2 regions of the Pelosinus sp. UFO1 genome follow, and region 1 is predicted to be linked to the other one. Evidence: riboswitches for the same ligand, from Rfam matches in the RefSeq annotation. Region 1 holds a riboswitch; the other holds the start of a gene.

Region 1 (4,207 bases):
TCCCGCATCAATCGTATCATCACCGCCACCGCCGTCAATGACATTAGCAAGTGCATTACCTGTTAATATGTCATTGTTAGCGGTAGTAATAAGATTTTCAAAATCAGTAAACTGAGTAGTAAGATTAATAGTTAATCCAGTGGCCTGTGCACTGGCATCCAACGTATCAATACCTGCTCCACCTTTTATTTTAGTAGGGTCATAAGAAGTATAATATTTTACCGTGTCATTGCCAGCGCCTGCATCAATGGTATCAATACCAGCACCGCCATCAATTATGTCATCGCCATTACCAGATGAGATAATATCATTACCGCTGGTCCCTTTAATGACGTCATTATAATTACTGCCAATTACCTGTTGAATATTAGAAAAAGCACCATTCGTTAAGTCAATACTAACACCCGTCGCAGACGGAGCAGCCGTTAGAATATTTACTCCCGTACCACCGTCTACAAGAGCGTTGTCAGCATGGAACACAATCGTATCATTTCCATTACCGCCATAGATACTATCGGCACCCTTTCCACCATCAATATAATCGTTACCATCCCCACCAATTAAGATATTTGTTTGATCATTACCAGTTAAAGTGTCGTTGCCTGAGCCACCTGTAATGTTTTCAAAGTCTTTAAATTGGGTTGCTAAGTTAATATTGACAGCAGCAGTAAGAGCGCTAGCATCTAATGTATCTATGCCATTACCGCTCTTTACGTTAGTAGCGGTAAGCGTCGAATAATATTTGACAATATCATCGCCATCGCCAGCATTAATGATATCACTGCCACCCTTTCCATCAATAATATCATTACCTGCTCCGCCTATCAGAGTATTGACACCAATGGTACCTGTCAACACATCGTCACCTAAGCCGCCAGTTATATTTTCAAAGTCAGTAAACTGGGTAGTAAGATTAATAGTTACTCCAGTCGTCTGTGCACTGGCATCCAGTGTATCAATCCCTAATCCACCTTTTATTTTGGAAGGAGTATAGGAAGCATAATATTTTACAGTATCATTGCCGGCTCCCGCATCAATCGTATCATCACCGCCACCGCCGTCAATGACATTAGCAAGTGCATTACCTGTTACTGTGTCATTGTTAGCGGTAGTAATAAGATTTTCAAAATCAGTAAACTGAGTAGTAAGATTAATAGTTAATCCAGTGGCCTGTGCACTGGCATCCAACGTATCAATACCTGCTCCACCTTTTATTTTAGTAGGGTCATAAGAAGTATAATATTTTACCGTGTCATTGCCAGCGCCTGCATCAATGGTATCAATACCAGCACCGCCATCAATTATGTCATCGCCATTACCAGATGAGATAATATCATTACCGCTGGTCCCTTTAATGACGTCATTATAATTACTGCCAATTACTTGTTGAATATTAGAAAAAACACCATTCGTTAAGTCAATACTAACTCCCGTCGCAGACGGAGCAGCCGTTAGAATATTTACTCCCGTACCACCATCTACAAGAGCGTTGTCAGCATGGAACACAATCGTATCATTTCCATTACCGCCATAGATACTATCGGCACCCTTTCCACCATCAATATAATCGTTACCATCCCCACCAATTAAGATATTTGTTTGATCATTACCAGTTAAAGTGTCGTTGCTTGAGCCACCTGTAATGTTTTCAAAGTCTTTAAATTGGGTTGCTAAGTTAATATTGACAGCAGTAGTAAGAGCGCTAGCATCTAATGTATCTATGCCATTACCGCCCTTTACGTTAGTAGCGGTAAGCGTCGAATAATATTTGACAATATCATCGCCATCGCCAGCATTAATGATATCACTGCCACCCTTTCCATCAATAATATCATTACCTGCTCCGCCCATCAGAGTATTGACACCAATGGTACCTGTCAACACATCGTCACCTGAACCGCCAGTTATATTTTCAAAGTCAGTAAACTGGGTAGTAAGATTAATAGCTACTCCAGTCGTCTGGGCACTGGCATCCAACGTATCAATACCTAATCCACCTGTAATTTTAGAAGGAGTGTACGAAGTATAATACTTTACAATGTCATTTCCAGCTCCTACATTAATGGAATCATCACCGCCACCACCATCAACTACATCATCGCCTGCAGTACCAAGAAGTATGTCGTTCCCTGTTGTTCCATTGATATTTGCCATGTTTTTCTCCCCCATTTTTTCTACTAACTTACTAAAATACAACCAGCATGTACTACTTGTAAAAAACAAAAAACCAGACAGATTGTCTGGTTTAACATCATTTCTTACGAAATGGTAACCTGGCAATCATAGACTTCCTACAGTCCTTAGACCCATGGCTTTGCGCCCTCACCTTTCAGTAAGTTTGCCTAATTTTATGTGTAAAAAAAAATGTCATTTTTTGTAACATCATTACCATTATTAAACTATATTATTATTATGTTGTCAATAAAATTAAATTATAATTTAATAAACTTCATTTAGAAAATTCTTTTGTTTTAGAATCGTACTTACATACAAGTACTGATTTTCTTATTTGTAAAACTTTTGAATCAATTAAATCATATTTTATTGGTACAGGCTGAAGTCATGAGGATTTACAGTGAAAAAATGAGATTGCTTTTCACACGGTATGCCTTCCCCGTGATTGTTGTTATCCACCAACAACAAAATACTTTCTATTGGTGAACAACAACAAAAAAGGCTCTAGCAAGAAAGCTAGAACCCTTGATTTCATATGGTGCGCCTGGGGCGATTCGAACGCTCGACACACGGCTTAGAGTTTTTAGGCTATAGTTTTATTAAAAACAACAGGCTTTAATACATGCAAACTGCGTAAATTTCAATAGCTTTCTTCTATATAATTGCTTTCTATTCATTTCATATTATCTTGTATTGGTGGACAAAAATCTGATTGACTATTATGGCTGCTTTATGATTTTCGGAACCCCATTCTGTTATGACAATTTGTTGCGAGTTTGTTGAAATTTATTGTTTCACCTGTTTAAACAACCAGTCTCTAACACCTTCAATCGTATAGGCGTACTGCCAGGTATACCGATGGTTGCCGTTCTTGAAGACCGTATAATAGATGTTACTGCCTGCGGCAAGCATATTACTCACATCAGTTGCGAATTCCGCCGCACTGGATTCCGCAGACCAAGTTGCCTTGCTGACAGTAGCACCCTGCTTCTTCAAAGCTTCAGTGATGGAATCCATGCCTGGGTTAGCCTTGTTATCACCCTCAGATACAACGATCCATAAGTTTTTCTTTACCATTGGAGTTACCTTGTTCACATCCCACTGACAAGCAACCAATAGTGATGCTGCAAACATGTCAGGATACTTGATCTCCATAGCAATAGAAGTCATTCCTCCCATTGATTGACCAGTGTTATATAGACGGTTGGAATCTATGCTGTACTGCTTTTCTAAATCTTTTACAAGATCCACTGTGATATCCATTTGTTCAGTAGTCTGAGAAGTGTCATCAGCAATAATACTAGTATACTGTGGGGCGAGTACAAAGCATTCGTTCTTTGCTTGTTCAGATGGTTCTGCCCAGACAACAGCTCCTAAGCCCTGAGTTAATGTATTTGTAGGGTTGTTGCTAACAACACCTGCATCATGCATAAATAATACCAACGGATACTTCTTAGACGGATCGTAATTTTTTGGCACATATAGATTGTACATCAATTTTTCATTGTTGTAGTTTGGATCTGTATAAACAAGTTTCTTGAAGTCATCCACCACTAAATTAATGTCCTTACTGTTTGTCATCACCTTGGAATCCGCCTTGTAGGTTTGACCTCCCACAGTTGCGATGTCGCCGCTCTGTGTTACATTGACTGTCAATGGTTTGCTTTCGGCTGAATCAGTTGCTACGAAGCCTAAGGTTGGACCACCGTTGCCAGGGGGCCGATTCCCCCCCTGAGAAGCACCCTGCTCGGCATTGCCATTTTGGCCGTTACCAGCTCCATTGGCATCATTGCTTGCTCCATTGCCACCACCATATCCTGTATCAGGTGTAATAGTTGTATCAAGCTCAACAATGACATATTGACCGTTTACGCCCTTATATGCTTTTTCCGCCGCAGTATTGGCATATACCTTCGTAACATTCTTGTCTTCAACCGTGAAGTCTGAGGCCTTTAGCTTAGAGGTGTCTATGGCGCTATCGTATTCCACTGCTACAGCGCTTACCTTTTGTCCATCCCCAAATACCTCATTG
Region 2 (4,207 bases), 1.3 Mb from region 1:
GCGCAGAGGCGGCACCCATGTCCAATATAATATAATAGATTCTACTATATTAAAACAAGCACAAAAAGCCCCAGGGGAGCATCGTGATTTACTGGTTCGTGTAGCTGGTTTTACACAATATTGGTGTGAATTAGGCAAACCAATACAGGATGAAGTAATATCTAGAACTGAACATGAAGGAGTATAGGAAGATGGCATTAAAACATATTGATTGTTTACATTTTTGCAGTATTGATGCAAGTAAAGGAATATGCAGATTAACAAAGCAGTTCATCAATATAGATACTGACGTATGTGACAGACTAGCAGTAGCACCAAAATGTAACAATTGTAAACAGTTTCATGATGAGGATGAACAAGGTATCGGAATATGCAAAGGGTTATCTAAGGAAGATTGGGTATATGGCAGCCTTAATGCAGGAACTTGTGCTGCCCATGAATTTAAAGATAAGAGGTAAAGAGTGGATACAACAGGAGTAATATTTGATATACAGAGTTTTTCAGTTCATGATGGACCAGGTTGTAGAACGACTGTATTTATGAGTGGATGTCCTCTAAGTTGTCGATGGTGTGCGAACCCTGAAAGTTGGAGCAGAACACCTCATATCATGTTTAGCGAAAGAAGTTGCAGGTATAATAAAGGCTGTTCATTGTGTAAGGATACCTGTAATAGAGGCGGGCTAAGCTTTGCTAATGGAAAACCAGTGTTGAATTGGGAAACATGTGATGCTTGTACAACCTTTGAATGTGCTGAGGCTTGTTGTTATAGTGGCTTAAAGCAATGTGCAAAAGAGTATACTGTTGATCAGTTAATGAAAATATTAAAAAGGGATTCTAATAATTGGGGCGGAAAAGGTGGTGTAACCTTTAGTGGTGGCGAACCTTTGATGCAGAATAAGTTTCTAGTTGAAATCCTAAAAGAGTGTGTAAAAAATGGTTTCCATACAGCAATCGAAACAACAGCATATACTGATGAAGAAGTATATTTGAATGTAATGAAATATGTAGATTTTGTATTCGTTGACATAAAACACATGGACAGACAAAAGCATAAAGAAAAAACTGGGGTATATAACGATATTATTCTTTCCAATATATCTTCTGTTGCGAATTCACAGTGGCAGGGAAGGATTATCATCAGAGTGCCAGTTATCGGTGGCTTTAATGATGATGTTGAGAATATGTCAAAGTTGATATACTTTATGCAGGAAAATAATCTATTTGAAATAAACATTCTACCTTTTCATACACTAGGCGAATCGAAATGGCGCCAACTAGGGAAAAATTATGATTATGCGACTAGTGGTAGTGTAAGCGATGCCCAGATGGAAGAAATACAGGATCTATTTCTTCACAATAATATAGCCTGCTATATCGGTCATGATACAGCGTTTTAAATTTATAATGTAATTTAAACCCACGATGGTTTAGCAATGTAATATAAAGCGTAAGTTTTGCCGTAATGGCAAAGTTATGCTTTATTTTTTTATAGCAAAAACATAATAATCTGAAGCCACTATATTTTTGAAAAAAATGGCATATTTTAGAGGAGTTTATATTTTTGTGTCGAAAATGACAATTTATAACTATATAGGCAAACCTATCGAAAGGTAGGGACGCAAAGCCATGGGTCTAACAATATTAATTCATGACTGCCAGGTTGCATTTTGTAAATTTACATTATGTTACCTGGCAGTTTTTGTTATTAAAAGAGGAGGTATCGCTTGTCCCAAAAGTTAACAAAAGAGTGAATGGAATTGTTGATGTGCTAATATGCACGAAACTAAAAAAATGCAAAACACTAGCTGAATAAATGGTTCAAGATTTAAGATAATGTTTCAATATGGTTGGAAATTAAATAGAAAGTGGTGTACATATGAAATTGAAAATGAAGTTTTTAGCATTGGTGTTTATTACGAGTTCTGTTTTATTGGCAGTTACAATCATGGGATATCTTGATGCTAAAAAGCAAGTAACAGAAAATATCAAAAATGAAATGTTTTCTATTGTTAACAGTCACTCAAAACAACTAGATGGTTGGTTATTAACAAAGGCTCAAACGGCAGTAGTGACTAGTCAAAACATTCAGGTAGTATTAGGTGATAATGATATACCAGTTTCTTTTGTGCAAAATTATAAGTCTGATCCTGGCGTACTTGATTTGTATGTAGGGTTAGAAGATGGCAGGATGATTGATGGCTCAGGATCAGCCCTTCCAGAGGGGTATGACCCTCGTAAACGTGGGTGGTACAAGCAAGGAAAAGAAACAAATAAATTAACATTTACTGATGCCTATGTTGATGCATTAACTAAAAAGTATATTGTATCAGCAGTTGTTCCATTGAAAAATACAGCAGGAAATACAAAAGGTATTGTTGGGATTGATATTACACTAGATATCTTAAGTGAGAGAATTAAAGAGATTAATTTACATGGGAAAGGAAACGGTTTTATTGTAGATCAACAAGGAATTACGTTGGCCCATCCAGATTCAACGAAAATTTCGACCAATATTAATGAAAATCCACAATTAAAACAGATGGCAAAAGAAATGTTATCTCAAGATAACGGTGTTCAAAGTTATGAAGAGAATAACGTATCAAAATTAATGATTTATACCAAAATACCATCTACGGGATGGATATTGGGTATTACAGTTGACAAAGAAGATGTTTATAGCCAAGTCAAACAGTTAGGTTATGAGTTTGGACTGATTGCTTTAATCGGCATTATAATTTCAATTGCTGCAAGCTGGGTATTGGCTAGTAAAATAACAGGAAACGTTACAAAATTAACTGAGCAGGCTGAGCGACTAGCTAGCGGAGATCTAACAGAGCAGAATCTGATAATTAAGTCTAATGATGAAATAGGACAGCTAGCATTAGCCTTTTCAAAAATGGCAGAAAACTTACGAAATCTAATGAAAAATGTGGCGCAAACAGCAGAACAATTGGCGGCATCTTCGGAAGAATTGACCGCTAGTGCCGAGCAGTCAGCTCATGCATCAGTCCAAGTAGCTACATCGATAACTGAGGTAGCACAAGGAACAGAAAAACAATCGAATGCAGTGGAAGAAGCTTCTCTTGTAGTTGAGGAAATGTCAGCAAGTATTCAGCGTGTTGTAGGAAATGCAAGGACAGTAGCGGCAACATCGGAACAGGCGGCTAGTGCTGCGAGTGATGGTAATGTGGCGATTGGTAGTGCTGTGAGTCAAATGAATATCATCGAAAAGACTGTTTCGGGATCGGCGGAAGTAGTAGCTAAGTTAGGGAATCGATCGAAAGAGATTGGACAAATTGTAGATACTATTTCTGGAATTGCTGGACAAACAAACTTATTGGCATTAAATGCAGCGATTGAAGCAGCTCGTGCTGGTGAGCAAGGGCGTGGATTTGCCGTTGTAGCAGAGGAAGTACGTAAATTAGCGGAACAATCTCAGCATGCAGCAAAGCAAATTGCCGAAATGATTAACGAAATTCAAGTAGATACAGATACGGCTGTAGTAGCTATGAATAATGGTACAAGGGAAGTACACATTGGAAGCGAAGTGGTTAATAAGGCTGGAGAATCCTTTAAGCAGATAGAAATATTGGTTGAGACAGTTCTAAGTCAGGTTCGTGAGATTACTAGTTCTATTCAAAAAGTAGACGTTGGCAGTAATAAAATTGTTACCGCGATACAGGATATTAATGCAATAACAAAAAACAATTCTGGAGAAACCCAAAGTATCTCTGCAGCCACAGAGGAACAATCAGCTTCGATGCAAGAAATTGCTTCTTCAAGCCATGCGTTAGCGAATCTGGCAGAGGAAATGCAGAAAGCCGTTAGAAAGTTTACAATTTAATGCAATAATTTACTTTTAGTTGATCATACTTATACAGGTAAAAAAATCTGAAATTACTATAGGAGTGTGTTTAATGAAAGAAGAAATGGTGGTAGGATTGGAGATGGGAAAAGAAGAACTAGAGGAGTTACTTAAGAATCTTCCCCAAATTTTAAAGGAACTCGAGCAATATATAACTGACAATAATAGTTATAGTTTATAAAATAATCCCGATGATAGACTCCTTTTTGGGGGAGCATTCATCGGGACTTTTTTTGTTATTCAATTGACCATCATAGGAGAAAATAAGTATGTAGCTAGACCTTTTTTTCTGAAAGATCATATTTTCGCATTCGATTTAATACACCTGTATGGGATAAACCA

Evidence for each region. A riboswitch is a leader RNA that binds a small molecule or an ion and turns the genes downstream of it on or off. The one in region 1 is predicted to bind cyclic di-GMP.
Region 2: it holds a riboswitch for cyclic di-GMP, as region 1 does, so the genes downstream of both, UFO1_RS19730 (methyl-accepting chemotaxis protein) here and UFO1_RS24845 (matrixin family metalloprotease) in region 1, are expected to answer to the same signal.

Annotation. Positions count from the first base shown of each region.
Region 1 is NZ_CP008852.1:350,497-354,703, reverse strand. It holds gene UFO1_RS24845 (matrixin family metalloprotease) at 1-2,154, opposite strand, end outside; cyclic di-GMP riboswitch class I at 2,265-2,353, opposite strand; gene UFO1_RS01465 (alpha/beta hydrolase-fold protein) at 2,962-4,207, opposite strand, start outside.
Region 2 is NZ_CP008852.1:4,181,900-4,186,106, reverse strand. It holds gene hpdB (4-hydroxyphenylacetate decarboxylase large subunit) at 1-187, shown strand, start outside; gene hpdC (4-hydroxyphenylacetate decarboxylase small subunit) at 192-458, shown strand; gene hpdA (4-hydroxyphenylacetate decarboxylase activase) at 462-1,397, shown strand; cyclic di-GMP riboswitch class I at 1,584-1,668, shown strand; gene UFO1_RS19730 (methyl-accepting chemotaxis protein) at 1,877-3,844, shown strand; gene UFO1_RS26080 (hypothetical protein) at 3,918-4,046, shown strand; gene UFO1_RS19725 (sigma 54-interacting transcriptional regulator) at 4,141-4,207, opposite strand, start outside.